One region of the Pilosibacter sp. NGB245 genome, then DNA from elsewhere that is predicted to be linked to it. Evidence: riboswitches for the same ligand, from Rfam matches in the RefSeq annotation. Region 1 holds a riboswitch; the other holds the start of a gene.

Region 1 (8,228 bases):
GGATTTCCTTTACGATCGCCGGGAGTTCCTCCATACAGGAAATATGGGCGATCAGCGGATTGTCGGATGGACGTCCTTTTGCCGCATAGATTTTCTTTGCCGCTTCCTCATTTAACGCATTCGCGCCGAGACCGTAAACAGTCTCGGTCGGAAATGCCACAAGGCCGCCGTTTCTTAAGATCTCTGCCGCCTCCAGAAGCCCCGGATTCTTTTCCAGTGCTTCTCTTGTCTTTTCTTCTTTTCTGATGCGAACTACTTTTGTATTCATATTATGCACTCTCGATTCTCTTATCAATAATGTTTGGAGCCGGAGTCTCTTTCCCCACGCTCTCAGAACTGCCCTGCGCCTTGAAATTCGCAGTATTTCTGCATGATCCCAGTTTTTTCTAATGATAAAGGTGCTGCACAAAACGCAGCACCTTACTTTGTTTAATTGCGTATTCAGTTTAGCACATGGATGTTATGGTTGCAACAGATTTCCGGCGGATTTACTGGCTCTCCGTCAATCCTTCCGTTACAGTACACGGGCACTCCATGCCCGCGCACTGTAACAGGGTTTTGCCGATGCTTCGCATTCCAAATCGGCAAAATCCGCGACCATAACGGTATCATACGGAATTTTCAGTTCAGAAAATTCCTATCCGTGAAAAGTAACATCCTTCCATCTTCTTATCTCTTTCAGTCCGGAAAGGATCGACTCCACAAAACTGTCGTAGATCTGATTGCCTTTCTCTGCCGTTGCCCCGCTCGGGTCTCCGCCGATCCCGATCGGCTTTCCATCCTCGGTTTCCCACTCTTCCGATACCCAGCCGAGTGTGATCGGTCCGTAAACAGTGAACGTCTTGTTTCCCATAAATTTCTTCGGGATCCCCGCCTCAGAGGTCTCCAGTTTTACCGTCTCCGGCCGTTCCGCGAGGACCATCGATGTCTCCATCTCTCCTCCATGGAAATCCCAGACATTTCCAAGTGTCACAGTATCTTTCACCGCCTGATTGCCAAAAAATGCACCGCAGTTGATGATAAATACGGCAATTCCAAGCTCACTTCGAAGTTCTCTGCTCAGCACCTGGATGATCGGAGAATTTCCGCCGTGGCAGTTTAAGATCGCGATCTTTTTAAAACCATGATGAGCCAGCCCTTTGCAGATGTCATACAAAACGTGGTAGAATGTGTCCGGTTTCAATGTCACGGAGCCGCAGAAATTGATGTGTTCCGTGCTGAGTCCCACCGGAATCAGCGGGAAAATGAGCATCGGATAGTCCGGGATCTCCCGGTCCAGCGCTTCCTTGATCCGTCTCGCTGTTCCCTCTGCAATGATCTCGTCCGTGCCAAGCGGACACTGGTTTCCATGCTGCTCCAATGCCCCTACCGGGATCATGACTACCGTCTCATCTTTATCGACCTGTTCCATTTCCAGTCTTGTCAGTTCATTATAGTACCTTACCATTGTTTTTTCTCCATTCAGTGCCTTCAAACCAATGTTTTCTTACAGTCAGCGCAGTAAATGCGCAGACCTACTGAATCGTTTCAGTTTTCTTCTCTCTGTGGATCCCGGAATGAATGATCGCACTGACATGCTTGTATACAAGCGCCGTCACGATCGCATTCAGTCCGCATTTTACAATGTTAAACGGGATGATTGCGAAAAGAGCGAATGTGTAAAGGTTTGTGATCGCCGGGTTGATCTTTGTTCCCATCGCGATGATATTCTCGATTCCGCCGAAAGCAACTTTTGCGTAGAACGGAAGAGTGATCGCACAGTTTACAAATACTGCACCGATAACTGCACAGAATACACCGACAACAAGAGCGATCATCGCTGTCTTTTTCGTCTTATGTCTGCGGTAGATCAGAGCTGCCGGCACGGAGAACATACAGCTTCCGATGATGTTTCCAAGCTCACCGACATAGTAAGTGCTTGTTCCGTTTAAGAGCAGTTTTAAAAGATTCTTCACGATCGCAATGAGTGCCGCCTGTGCCGGTCCCATGGCGAAACCACCGATCAGTACCGGGAGCTCTGCGAAATCCAGTTTATAAAACGGCGGTGCAAACGGAACTGCCACCTGGATCGTCTCCAATACGGCTGCGAGTGCGCTGAACATGGCGATCAGCACGATGTTTCTGACACTTAATACTTTGTTCTGGTTCATAATGATCCTCCTTGTACGTGTTGTTCTTCTGCAGAAATACCGGATAGGGGCACGGTATCGTAACAAGGAATTGCTGTGCAGGAAAAAATTCATCGGAATGTGCCCCGGCACGTTCTCGTTGTTATACAAAAAAGATCCCGGACAATTAAAAAAGTCCGGGACCTGTATCTACTATATCCTGTCATACAATTTCTTCTCTCATCCAGACTATACTGTCGGTTTTGGAATTTCACCAAATCAGCTGCTCAGCGCAGGTCGCGGACTATACCGCCGGTGGGGAATTTCACCCCGCCCCGAAGAACGATATTTATTTGTTCGATAACAGAATATCACATTTTTATTTGCTATGCAATCATTTTTTATCCGTGCAAGTTCCCCCTTAGCGGAAATGTCCATAGGAATGTCCTGCTGCCATTCCGCCGCGAAGCTCCGCCATCTCGCTGACAGTCACAAGCTGGTAACCTCTCTTTGTAAGCTCCGGGATCAGCGTCTCCGCTGCGATCGCGCTCTGCTCATAGAGATCATGCATCAAAACGATATCCCCGTCTTTGACCTGGCTTAAAACGGTATCGATCGTCTTCTGGGCATTTCTCGTCTTCCAGTCCAGAGTATCTACCGACCATACGATCGACGGCATTCCTGCCTTCGCAAGAACTGCTTTGCTCGCATCATTGATCTTTCCTCCCGGCGGGCGAACTCCTTTCGGTGCATTTCCGCCTGCTGCAACGATCGCATCACGGGTCTGGTTTAAGCTCTGCAAGATCTGACCTTCGGACATATTTGTGAGATATGTATGCGCCCAGGTATGGCTGTTCGTCTCACATCCGAGATCCGCCATGCGCTTTACCGTGGATGCATAAGAAGCCACACGATTTCCAACCATAAAGAACGTTGCTCTTCCGCCATTCGCCTCCAGCGAATTCAGAATACGCTCTGTATATTTGGATGGTCCGTCATCGAAAGTCAGCGCCACCATCGGTCTTGTTGGATCAATTCCTCCATTCTTCGGTCCCTCCGGAGCTGCTGCATCTTTTTCTGTCACAGTAACCCAGATTCCGTCCACGCGAAGTCCCTGTCCTTCTGTTCCGGCAGTCTCACCATTTTTTACCGGAGCTGTCCATGACCCATTCTGGAATACTGAGTAATAAACATCATAATGATCTTTTAACTGCCCTGTGAGCTCCATCCGGATCGCCTCGAGCGGCATCCCCGTCTCGATCGTTCCGGTCTCCGCCATATTTTCCTGCCAGGAAAGCCAGCCGGAACCGCTTAAATTTACCTGATAAGAAAGTGTTCCGCTCATTCCCTCCGGCTGTCCGGAAAGACTCGCCCGGATCGCCGTCACATAAGTCCCGTTTCCGGCACGTTCCGCCGTCTGGTCTCCGTGGTATGCGCTCCAGCCGACTCCATGCTCAAATATTCCGTACACAGCTCCCATATCTGCCGCATATACCGGTTTTGTGTTCATTCCTGCTGCCGTAAAGCATACAGCGACGGCCGCAGCTGCCCCACAGATTGCCCGTCTGATTTTTTTCCAATCCATTTGTTCCCCTCTTTTCTCTGATGCTTTTCACCATATTTCCTATTTCCATATTCTAACATGAAAATACAAATAAAGGTATCTTTTCCGCGTTTTTTCTCAATCTTCATAAAATCGTCAGAATTTAACTATTCACACCGTCACAGTTACAGAAACGGGGCTATTTCGAATTGGTTTTTCGATATAGCGAACACGGCTGTCAGCTGCTGTAAAACGGTACCCGCCTGTTTCATCACTTGCGCACAGCATAGCGCAAACTTGCCTATCCCGTATTTTTCCTGTATAATAAGATAGTATGACTTACAGGGGTTATTATCGAAAGGAGTAACAAAAACATGATTCAGAATCTGAACGAAGAATTATTTTCTTTTATCAAAAAGAGTCCGACTGGTTTCCATGCTGTTCATGAGCTGGCAAACTACCTGACTGAAGCAGGCTTTGAGTGCCTCGCTGAGGGAAATACCTGGAACCTTGCTGAGGGCGGCAAATATTTTGTAACCCGCAACCAGTCCGCGATCATCGCATTCAAGGTATCCCGCAAAGATTATTCAGGCTTCCATATCGCGGCAAGCCACAGCGACTCCCCGACTTTAAAGATCAAAGAGTCCTCCGAGATGAATGTTGAAAACCAGTATGTAAAATTAAATGTTGAAAAATACGGCGGAATGCTCTGCGCTCCGTGGTTTGACAGACCACTCTCCGTTGCAGGCCGTATCATCGTAAAAGATGGTAATCGTCTCACAACAAAGCTGATCAATGTTGACCGCGATCTTCTCATGATCCCGAACCTCGCGATCCACATGAACAGGGAAGTAAACGACGGTTATAAATACAACATCCAGAAGGACATGCTCCCGTTATACCGTATGAGCAATTCCGGCAAGGCATTTAAAGAAATGATCGCCGAGGAAGCCGGTGTTTCCGTTGATCAGATCAAGGGAATGGATCTTTTCCTCTACAACCGCATGGAAGGTACGATCTGGGGCTGCGACGGCGAGTTCATCTCCGCTCCGCGTCTTGACGACCTTCAGTGTGCATTCACATCCACGATGGCTCTGTTAAACAGTGAGAGCGACCGCTGCATTCCGGTCGTTGCCGTATTTGATAATGAGGAAGTTGGAAGCGGCACAAAACAGGGCGCCGGCTCCACATTCCTTTATGACATCCTTCGCCGCATTAACCGCAGCCTTGGAAGAACAGAAGAAGAGTATCTCACTTCCCTTGCTTCCAGCTTCATGGTATCTGCGGATAACGGACATGCTGTACATCCGAACTACGCGGATAAGACAGACCCGACAAACCGCACATACTTAAACGGCGGTCTTGTGATCAAACACAGTGCAAACCAGAAATACACAACAGACGCTGTTTCCGCTGCAGTTATGCGCTGCCTCTGCGAGCGCGCAGGTGTTCCGTATCAGGAGTTCTTAAATCGTTCCGATATTCTCGGCGGTTCCACTCTCGGAAACATCTCCAATGCACAGGTTTCCTTAAACACAGTGGATATCGGACTTCCGCAGTTAGCGATGCACTCTCCGTATGAGACTGCCGGTTCCAAGGATATGGCTTACATGGAAAAGGCATTTGAAGAGTTCTTCAAATCTGCGATCCGCGCCGAAGGTGACGGTACACTCGTACTCGAATAATTTTTATAAAAATGCTCCGCCGGAAATTCTCGCATTTCCGGCGGTTTTTTATCCTTCCAATGCAGAGGCACGCCGGAAATGTTCCTTTTCATATTTTCGTCCTGATCAGTATTTCACTATTTGTGCAGTTTCCCATGATCATTTTCTGCCATTCAGATACTCCGCCACTCCCATATGGATCGTATATGCCAGCTTATCCTGATATTCCCCGCTGTTCAAAAGTCCTGCTTCCTTTCGGTTGCTCAGAAACCCGCACTCCACGATCACGATCGGACATTTCACATGCAGAAGAAGATAATAATTGCCATTTGCCTTCGGAAGTCTCCGGTTCTGTTCTCCAAGGACATAGCTGAACCTTTTCTGCAGGATTTCCGCCAGCGCTTTGCCTTTTGCTGAATCCCGGTAATAAAATACCTGGCCGCCGGACACGGATTCTTCATGATAACTGTTCTGATGGATGCTGACCACAAGATCCGCGCCGCTCTCTTCAATGATCTCGCACCTTTTTTTCATATCTGCCATTTTTTTCCGGCTATCCGTATCTGAATAAAGTCCTGTATCCGTTTCCCTTGTCATGATAACCCTGATATCATCCTGCTCTAAATATGTTTTTAACCGTTTTGCAACAGCCAGGTTGATGTCTTTCTCCAGGCTTCCGTCAACACCGACTTTCCCCGGATCTGTTCCTCCATGTCCGGCATCAATCACTACCACCGGCATCTCTTTTATGTAGGCATCGGTGCTCCCTGTCACATGAATGCTCCCATATTTTACTGCCAGGATCACTATTCCAAGCAGGCAGAAACCAAGAACCGGCTCTATCAGATTCCGCTTCATGCACTGTTCTCCCAAAGTTTTGTTTTTCATAACACTCTATTTTCTCCCTCATCGAATTATGTGTGATCCAGAGGTCCCTGTTTTCAGATTCTTTCCCTTACTTTCCTGCATTGACACATCAATATGTCATCTGTATAATAGAGTCAGACAACGCGAAAGGTCAGGTTTATGACATGGCAAATGAAAAACTGAAATTTACCTGTGACTACATGGAGGGGGCTCATCCTTTGATCATGGATGCACTTCTCTCCACAAATATGATGCAGACCTCCGGATACGGTCTCGATGAGTTTTCCGCCTCCGCGAGAGATAAGATCCGCAAAGCCTGCGATGCGCCGGATGCAGGTGTCTACTTTCTCGTCGGCGGTACCCAGACAAATGCCACGGTAATCGATGCACTTCTACGTTCCTATCAGGGAGTCCTCTGCGCGGAGACCGGACATATTGCGGTCCATGAGGCCGGCGCTATCGAGTTTGGCGGACATAAGGTTCTCCCGCTGCCCCATACATACGGAAAGATCTCAGCCACACAGATCTCCTCTTATATGGATACCTTCTTATCCGATGAAAACCATGAGCACATGGTCATGCCCGGCATGGTCTATATCTCACAGCCGACTGAATACGGGACGCTGTATTCCCTGGAAGAACTGACTGCTCTCAGCGAGGCCTGCCGCAAATACCATCTTCCGCTTTATGTGGACGGTGCAAGACTGGCATATGCACTGGCTGCTCCGGAAAATACCGTTTCATTAAAAGATCTCGCAAGACTCTGCGATGTCTTCTACATCGGTGGGACAAAATGCGGTGCTCTCTTTGGCGAAGCTGTCGTGATCCCCGATCCGGCACTGATCCCGCATTTTTTTACGATCGTTAAACAGCACGGTGCCCTGTTCGCAAAAGGCCGTATCCTGGGGATCCAGTTTGATGTCCTGTTTACCGATGATCTCTATCTTCATATCGGTGAATCTGCTCTCAACTATGCAGACTCGATCAAAAACGTATTAAAAGAAAATGGTTATCAGTTTTTCCTTGAGACTCCGACAAACCAGATCTTTATCATTCTGGAGGATGAAATCCTCCACGCCCTTGAAGGATCCGCAGAATTCAGTTTCTGGGAAAAATACGATGATACGCACACAGTGATCCGGATCGCCACAAGCTGGGCAACCACAAAGGAACACACCGATGCGCTGATCACACTTTTAAAACAGATATGTGCTTAGCAGGAGGCATCTTCCGGCATTCCAATACCCGGATATTTCCCACCGCGCACTATGACCGGGTTTTTCCGATATTTTACATTCAGGAACGGTTTCACATCCCGATCTGTGATCGTTTCCTTCAATATTACATACTCAGGAGGTATTTCCCATGACAGACAGACAACAACTGATCGTAAACAACGTAGACACTGTAAGACAGCTCATTCTCGACGCAGAGCGCTGGATCTGGGCACATCCGCAGACCGGTTACACCGAATGGCAGGCCCATGACTATCTTGTAGAAAAATATGAGGCACTTGGATACACACTTGTAAAAGCCGGGAATATTCCGGGATTCTACACCGATGTGGAGACCGGGAAACCTGGTCCGAAGGTTGCGATCTTTGGCGAACTTGATGCACTCGACATCGCCAATCATCCGGAGTCCGTAAACGGCATGACACACTGCTGCGGACACAATGCACAGTCTGCTGCCCTTTTAGGTATCGCTGCCGCATTAAAGCAGCCGCACGCGCTGGACGGTTTATGCGGATCGATCCGTCTCGTCGCTGTACCGGCCGAGGAAATGATCCAGCTGGCCTTCCGCGAGGAGCTCCGCCAGAAAGGGATCATAAAATACAACGGCGGCAAGACCGAGTTCATGTACCGCGGTCTCCTGGACGGTGTCGATATGGCAATGATGGTCCACGGAATGACAAAGGGAACCGGTGTCAATGAGGACGGAGACACGGATCTCGACTTCCACGCACAGCTCGGAATGAACGGCTGCATGGCGAAAAATATCCGTTACAAGGGAAAATCCGCTCACGCCGGCGGAGCTCCTCATATG
Region 2 (8,228 bases), 200 kb from region 1:
CGTTTCTTGCAAATTTCCGGGTAAAATGGGAGTTTAAGACAGCGAAACTTTTAGACATCGCGGCGTGGATCCTGATGATCATGCCGTCCTTCATCATTGCCCAAGGCTGGGTCTATTTCGCTTCCGGAAACGGGATCGCGAGGTCCTGGCTTCACTGGAACAACATAAACAGTCTGGTATTCAGCTTTCCGGGGCTGGTGTTTATCATGGTACTCAACAAGTTCCCCTTTGCTTATGTGACGATCAAGGCGGCCCTGGAGTGGAAACCGGAACGGCTGTCTCTGGCAGCAAGAATGAATGGGGCATCTCCGTGGGAAGAGTGGAAGACTGTGCAGGCACCTTTATGCATTCCGGCCTATTGTTCCGCGGCGATCTTGATCTTTATGGATACGATCGGTGATTTCGGACTTCCGGCAGCGATCTCCGGAGTATATCGCTTCCCGACATTGCCATACGCGATCTATACGGCGCTTTACAGTTCCCCGATCCGCCTGGATATGGCAGGTGTGTTATCCTTCTATCTGGTACTGATCATCATCGCAGCCATGATCGTCCAGTACAGGATCATTGGTAAAAAACGGTATGATTTCTTTGATACGGGAACCGTGAAGGCGGTGCCGGTCCGCCCTGCATTTGGAGTCGGGATCATCCTCGATTTCTTAGGGGCATTTCTGGCATTTATCACACTGTTCGTGCCGCTTGGTTCCACAGTGGTCATGTCCTTCTCCGACTCGATCTCCGTTGCAAATTTCAGTTTCACGTTAAAGAATTATGAGAAGGTCATCGTAGACAGCAAAGAGCTCTTAAATGGTCTGGAACACTCCTTGATGATTGCCTTTGCGGCAGCCATCATTGGGCTGGTTCTCGGATTTTTCGTTTCCTATGTGCTGAACTATTCAGACTTCGTTTTAAAGCGCGTGATCGATGTGCTGTCCCTGGTTGCGTTAGCAGTGCCGGGAGTCGTTTTAGGTATCGGCTATATCTTTGTATGGAACCAGCGATGGATCGAATCCGTGGGGGTTAAGATGTACGGAACGCCCAGGATCATTGTCCTTGCCAGCGTTGCGGCGGCGATTCCGGTCATCACGAGAGTTCTGACCGGCGGTATGGCAAAGATCCCGAGACCGATCCTGTTTGCGGCCCGGCTTTCCGGCGCCGGTCTTATCACGCGGATTCGGACGATTCTCTGGCCGCTCTTAAAAGCAACCGTTTTGTCCGCATTTTTATCCGCATTTGGCGGAAGCGTGTTCAACCTTGCGATCAATACGATCCTCTATCCGCCGAACTATCAGACACTGCCGGTCTACATCAGCAAAGGAGTGGAAAATCTGAAATTCGGATATTCTGCGGCGGCAACGGTGTTTGGCGGCGGAATCGTGGTCCTTCTCATTTTACTGATGGAGCTTTTACCGCTTTATTCTCAGCTGTTCCAGAGAAGAAGAGCAGCCGGATCTGTGGTGAAGCTCTTCCGGGGGCAGAAAGAAAATAAGCGGGTAACGATGAAGGTACAGAATAGTTAGACGATCAGGAAATAAAGCAGATACAGTGGGAGACTTTATAGGGTACACGCTAACTGCTTTTGGAGGAATATATGGAGATTCAGAAACAGGAAGTCATCTTAAAAATAGAAGATCTGACAAAAAGCTTTGGAAAGACGGAAGTGCTTAAGGGAATCAGCATGGAAGTCCATAAAAACGAGATCATCAGCGTATTGGGTCCGTCCGGCTGCGGAAAGTCCACCTTGCTGAACATTATCGCAGGCATGCTGGCTCCCGATGGCGGACGCGTGACTATGAACGGGCAGATGATCTCTGAGGCGGGAAAAGTCCTACCGCCGGAGAAACGCCATATGAACATGGTGTTTCAGGATTTTGCACTGTGGCCACATATGACAGCGTATGATAACATCGCTTACGGCTTAAAGCGGAGCAAAACCGGAAAAGAGGAGATCGAGGAGCGGGTACAGGAGCTCTTAAAGCTTCTGCATCTGGAGGGACTGGAAAAACGGTATCCGGCGGAGCTTTCCGGTGGTCAGCAGCAGAGAGTCGCGATCGCCCGGGCACTGATCACGAAGCCGGATATTCTCCTGATGGATGAGCCGCTCTGCAATCTGGATGTCCAGCTCCGAGTGGAGATGAGAACCGAAATGGCGTTCTTGTTCCGGAAGCTTGGGACGACCGTCTTTCACGTCACCCATGACCCATCGGAGGCGTTCGCGATGGCGGACCGGATCGTGATCATGAACAAGGGAAATATCGACCAGATCGATTCCCCGAAAAACTGTTACAGGAATCCGGGAACGGAGTCGGTGGCGGCTCTTTTAGGTGCCGGAAACCGGGTACATGGATACGCGAGGAAGGATGGCGGCACGCAGATCGATCTCGGTGGCAGTGTCTGCGGAACACTCGGAAGAAACGGAATCCGCAAAGATGACATGGTGACTGTCCGCTTCCGCGCGGAGAACACGGTGTGGACCGGAAACGAGCGGCAGGAGAACAGTTTTCCGGTGGCGGTCGAGTATTCCTCCTTCGAGGGGGATTATTACCGCGTTATGGCGAAGATGGGAATGGGAGAACCGCTCTGCTTCTTAAGCCGTAACTATCTGGAAAAAGGCACGGAAGGCTACGTGAATGTGGAAGGGGACCGTCTCTATGTGTACGGCCCGGAGACAGCGGCATGAGCGGGAACCTGTATCTGATGAGTGACATTCATGGATATTTTATTCCCTTTCTGCAAATACTGAAAAAGATCCGGTTTACGGATGCGAATCGGATGGTGATCCTGGGGGATCTTGTGGCGAAAGGACCGGATTCCCTGGGACTTTTGTGCTTTGTGATGGAACATAAGAATATTCTGGCGCTGAGAGGGAATCATGAACAGCGGCTCTTACAGTATTTTGGAACAGACCGCGCGGCCGGGATCCCGGATTCCACGATGCGGCCCTGGGTGGCCGGAGACGGGGCGGGGATCATCAGGCAGATGAATATGCTGTCAGAGACAGGACGCAGGAAGGTTCTGGAGTTTATCAAAACGATGCCGCTCTGGGCAGCCATGGAGATCTGCGGCAGAAAGTATGTGTTGATTCACGGAGCGCCGGATGATGAAATGAAAAAAGAACTTCTGGCAGTGCAAAAAGATCCCGGTGGGAAAAGAAAAACAGCGGATTATGATGTCCTCATAAACCGATATGAATCACCAGACGCGGATAACCGGCTTCCAGCGGGAATGACTGCCGTAGTGGGACACACGCCGACATTCAAATATGGAACACAGTACGCGGGAGATATGATCATAAGGGACGATAAGATCTTTCTGGACTGCGGAGCCGGTCAGGGGTATGGATTGGGCTGTCTGGAAATATTGTCTGGCAATGACAAAAATTCCTATCGAAAATACTTTACAAATGCAGAGAACGGGAGTATATTGTAAACAACCGCTGATGAAAATAACGGTCAGCGATAGGACAATTCAATAATAAGTCTTCAGGGCAGGGTGCAAGTCCCTACCGGCGGTAAAGCCCGCGAGCCGAGAGGCATGATCCGGTGAGATTCCGGGGCCGACAGTATAGTCTGGATGAAAGAAGAATTTCAGGTTTGTTTGTGATATGCGGAAGCGATCCGGTGCTCGAAAAAGAGGATGGGATCGAGGAATTCCGGATCACGGAAGATCGGATCAGTAGCTCTGGAATAGGAAACTGTTTCAGGGCTTTTTTAATGAAAGGGATCCGGGAAAAGCTGGGAATAACGGAAATTTATATTTCCGAATGAAACAACGGACCGAATATGGAAAACCCTGTAGGCATCTGCTTTACAGGGCTTTTTTTAACAGAAAATTCCTATGGAACTTCCTGCTTGCGCCCGTAAGGCAGGTTTGCGGAAAGGAGTGAAAAAGATGACGGACCGGGATTATATGCTGCGGGCCATTGAGCTTGCAAAAGGGGGACTTGGCTGGACAAGTCCGAATCCCCTCGTGGGAGCTGTGATCGTGAAAGACGGAAGGATCATAGGGGAAGGTTATCATGAGCGGTGCGGAAAACTCCACGCGGAGCGAAACGCCATTGCGTCGCTTACGGAAAGCGCGGAGGGCGCGACACTCTATGTGACGTTAGAGCCGTGCTGCCATTACGGAAAGACACCGCCCTGTACGGAGGCGATCCTCGAGCAGAAGATCGCAAAAGTTGTGATCGGTTCAAGAGATCCGAATCCCCTGGTAGCAGGAAAAGGAGCGGCGATCTTAAGAGCAGCGGGAGTCCGGGTGGAAGAGGACTTTATGCGTGAGGAATGCGATGCGTTAAATCCGGTATTCTTCCATTACATCACAAAGAAAACGCCCTATGTAGTCATGAAATACGCCATGACGGCGGACGGAAAGATCGCTGCGCGGACCGGCGACTCCAAGTGGATCACAGGAGAAAGCGCAAGGAAAAAGGTGCAGGAGCTGCGCCACCAGTATATGGGGATCATGGCGGGGATCGGCACGGTCCTGGCAGACGATCCGATGTTAAACGTCCGGATCCCCGGGCTGAAGAGTCCGGTGCGGATCATCTGCGACAGCGGACTCAGGATCCCGATGGATTCACAGATCGTGAAGACGGCAAAGGAGTACCGGACCATCGTAGCATATGCGGGGGAGCATTCCGGGGAAGGCTGTAAAGAAGCGGAAGAGAAAGAGGAACAGCTTCACACGGCCGGCGTGGAGACTGTGTCGGTCCCGGACGCAGACGGGCGTGTGGATCTTAGAAAGCTCATGGAATATCTCGGAAAACAGGGCATCGACAGCGTGCTTTTAGAGGGCGGAGGTACCTTAAATGACGCGGCGCTGTCAGCCGGGATCGTAAACGAGATCTGTGCATTTATCGCCCCGAAGATCTTCGGCGGTGCCGGTGCGAAGACTCCGGTTTCCGGGATCGGTGTGGCGCATCCGGCGGAAGCCGTGATGCTGACGTTGAGACAGATGGAGACGATCGGGGATGATCTGATGCTCAGATATTCGGTAGATTGAAGATGGGAAAGGAAGTAAGGGCATGTTTACAGGGATCGTAGAAGAACTCGGACAGGTGAAGGCACTTTCCCTGCGCGGAAATTCCGGTACACTGACGGTAAAAGCGAAAAAAGTCCTGGAAGGAACAAAGATCGGTGACAGCATCGCGGTCAATGGTGTCTGCCTTACGGTCACGAATATGAAAAATAATGAATTTTCCGCCGATGTGATGGCGGAGACAGTGAGGAGAAGCAGCCTAGGAGCACTGCAGGATGGAAGTTATGTAAACCTGGAGCGGGCCATGGCGGCAGACGGTCGGTTTGGCGGTCATATCGTCTCCGGTCATATTGACGGAACCGGTCAGATCGAATCGATGAGACGGGAAGAGAATGCAGTCTGGGTCACGATCGCATGTACAGATAAGATCCTGGATCTGATTGTGGAAAAAGGGTCGATCTGCATCGACGGGATCAGCCTCACGGTGGCGGCGGTGACAAAGAGGAACTTTTCGGTGTCGGTAATCCCGCATACCGGCGAGGAGACAACGCTTTTGAAGAAAAAAGCAGGAGATCCGGTCAATCTGGAAAACGACATTGTGGGGAAATATATTCAGAAATTTGTGGATATCGGAAGAAATTCCGGTGCGGACCGGGGAAAAATGCCTGACGATGAAAATGCTGCGGGAAACGCAAAGGGGAACTCGGGGCTCAGCATGGAGTTTCTTCAGAAATATGGATTTTAAAACAGATGCTTTGAAGATATTTAGAAACATCCAGAAAATATGAGATCAGAGCGGTTAAAGTTTCAGCAGTAGGAATCCTGCTGAAAGAAAAACTTTTAATAAAAGGCTCTGGAAAGGCAGGAAAATATGAACGAGCAATACAACACAATCGAAGAAGCGATCGAAGATCTGCGGGCGGGAAAGATCATTCTCGTAACAGATGACCCGGACCGGGAGAATGAGGGAGATATGATCTGCGCGGCAGAGTTCGCGACACAGGCAAATATCAATTTCATGGCAAGCCACGCAAAGGGACTGATCTGTACGCCGATGAGCGCGGCAGTGGCAGAGCGGCTGGGACTTCCGCAGATGGTATCCGAGAACACGGATAACCACTGCACGGCATTCACGGTCTCCATTGACCATGTGGACACGACAACAGGAATTTCCGCGGCGGAGCGCTCTTACACGATGATGAAATGCGTGGACCCGGCGACAAAGCCTCAGGATCTCAGAAGACCGGGTCATGTATTTCCTCTCGTGGCAAGACGTGGCGGTGTCCTTGTGAGAAACGGCCACACCGAGGCAACTGTGGACCTCATGCGTCTGGCGGGACTTTCCGAGTGCGGCGTGTGCTGTGAGATCATGGAGGAAGACGGAACCATGATGCGGACCACAAACCTGTGGAAGCTGGCGAAGGAGTACGGACTGAAATTTATCACGATCAAGGAACTACAGGATTACTGCCGTGTCCATGAAAAACATGTGGTGCAGGAGGCCTGCGCGGACATGCCGACCCAGTACGGACACTTTAAGATCTACGGCTATGTGAACGATATTACCGGCGAGCACCATGTGGCTCTTGTGAAGGGTGATATCGGGGACGGCGAGGATGTGCTCTGCCGCGTGCATTCCGAGTGCCTGACCGGAGATGTGTTCGGTTCCATGCGCTGTGACTGCGGAAAACAGCTCCAGACCGCGATGCGCCAGGTGGAGGCGGAAGGCCGTGGCATCATCCTCTACATGCGCCAGGAGGGCCGCGGCATCGGTCTGATCAACAAACTGAAGACGTATGTGCTTCAGGAGCAGGGCTTTGACACGGTGGAGGCCAATATCAAGCTTGGTTTTGCTCCGGATCTCAGGGAATACTGGATCGGGGCACAGATCTTAAGGGATCTCGGCGTGAAGTCCTTGAGACTTCTCACGAACAATCCGGAGAAGATCTACGGACTTTCCGGCTTCGGACTTGAGATCCATGAGCGCGTGCCGATCGAGATCGATCCGCAGCAGTACGACAGCTTCTATCTGAAGACGAAGCAGGACAAGATGGGACATATCTTTACAAAAATTAAAGTGTGATAGGATGGAACGACCATTGCTGAAAGTCCTGTACACCGGCGGCATGCATCCCGCACGGACGGAAGTGCTGAGATGATTACAGCCGCGCAGGCGGCACAGATCTACGGGCATGCATCCCGCACGGATGGAAGTGATGGGCAATTGGAAATAGAATTTTATATGTAATTATGAAGACTTCTGAATAGCAGTAAGCATAAGAAAAGGAGAAACATCATGAAAGAGATCAAAGTATTAGAAGGAAAAGTTGTAGCACCGGAAGGCATGAAAGTGGGGATCGTAGCTTCCCGTTTCAACGAGATCATCGTAAATAAGCTTTTAGGCGGAGCAGTTGACGGACTTGTCCGCCACGGTGTGGAGGAAGAAAATATCACGGCAGCCTGGGTTCCGGGGGCGTTCGAGATCCCGGTTGCGGCATCTGCCATGGCAAAGTCCGGCAAGTACGACGCGATCATCTGCGTCGGCGCTGTGATCCGCGGTGATACCACACACTATGATTACGTGTGCAGTGAGGTCTCCAAGGGAATCGCGCAGGTGGGACTGGCAGAGAAGATGCCGGTACTCTTTGGCGTCCTGACAACCGAGAACATCGAGCAGGCCATCGCCCGTGCCGGAAGCAAAGGCGGAAATAAGGGATATGACTGTGCACTTTCCGCGATTGAGATGGTAAATCTTATGAGACAGTTCTAACTGTTCAGTAGGTCTGCGCATTTACTGCGCTGACCGTAAGAAAACTTAGACTAGAAGGCAAAAATCCTATCGGCACAGCCGATTTGGAATGGATTTTTGCGCGTAACTGTGAGGTGCTGAACAGTTACAGACAGTTTTAATTTCAGATCATATAGACATAAAAGATCAGCGCCTGAAAACATTTTTCAGAGGCGCTGATTTTTGCGTAATAGGGATTCCTCGGAATTTCCTATTACACAAAAGGCACATTCTGCTTTAGCAGAGCTTATAAGGTTTTCGTCTCCTCCATGAATTTAGCCGCGAAATCCCGGTTCAGTTTCATGAAGAGCTGCTGCTCCTCGGGAGACCAGCTCTCAAAAATCGCATTTTCGATGGCGATCAGGCGATGGGCGGTATTTTTCATGAGTTCCTCTCCTTTTTCAGTGAGAAAAACACAGGTGTTCCTCCCGGTTCCGGGTTTCAGATACAGATAGCCGGCCTG

Evidence for each region. Region 1 has a riboswitch for FMN ahead of ACXMYH_RS14420 (ECF transporter S component). Riboswitches for the same ligand answer to the same signal wherever they lie in the genome.
Region 2: another riboswitch for FMN. It lies ahead of ribD (bifunctional diaminohydroxyphosphoribosylaminopyrimidine deaminase/5-amino-6-(5-phosphoribosylamino)uracil reductase RibD); the one in region 1 lies ahead of ACXMYH_RS14420 (ECF transporter S component).

The regions. Positions count from the first base shown of each region.
Region 1 is NZ_CM171584.1:3,234,409-3,242,636, forward strand. Features, by position in the region: gene ACXMYH_RS14410 (L-threonylcarbamoyladenylate synthase) at 1-268, opposite strand, end outside; gene ACXMYH_RS14415 (creatininase family protein) at 638-1,447, opposite strand; gene ACXMYH_RS14420 (ECF transporter S component) at 1,515-2,150, opposite strand; FMN riboswitch at 2,337-2,455, opposite strand; gene ACXMYH_RS14425 (polysaccharide deacetylase family protein) at 2,530-3,693, opposite strand; gene ACXMYH_RS14430 (M18 family aminopeptidase) at 4,026-5,336, shown strand; gene ACXMYH_RS14435 (N-acetylmuramoyl-L-alanine amidase) at 5,475-6,203, opposite strand; gene ACXMYH_RS14440 (threonine aldolase family protein) at 6,347-7,399, shown strand; gene ACXMYH_RS14445 (amidohydrolase) at 7,548-8,228, shown strand, end outside.
Region 2 is NZ_CM171584.1:3,035,303-3,043,530, reverse strand. Features, by position in the region: gene ACXMYH_RS13560 (ABC transporter permease) at 1-1,520, shown strand, start outside; gene ACXMYH_RS13555 (ABC transporter ATP-binding protein) at 1,592-2,680, shown strand; gene ACXMYH_RS13550 (metallophosphoesterase) at 2,677-3,429, shown strand; FMN riboswitch at 3,475-3,589, shown strand; gene ribD (bifunctional diaminohydroxyphosphoribosylaminopyrimidine deaminase/5-amino-6-(5-phosphoribosylamino)uracil reductase RibD) at 3,892-5,001, shown strand; gene ribE (riboflavin synthase) at 5,024-5,722, shown strand; gene ACXMYH_RS13535 (bifunctional 3,4-dihydroxy-2-butanone-4-phosphate synthase/GTP cyclohydrolase II) at 5,849-7,060, shown strand; gene ribH (6,7-dimethyl-8-ribityllumazine synthase) at 7,283-7,747, shown strand; gene ACXMYH_RS13525 (MarR family winged helix-turn-helix transcriptional regulator) at 8,013-8,228, opposite strand, start outside.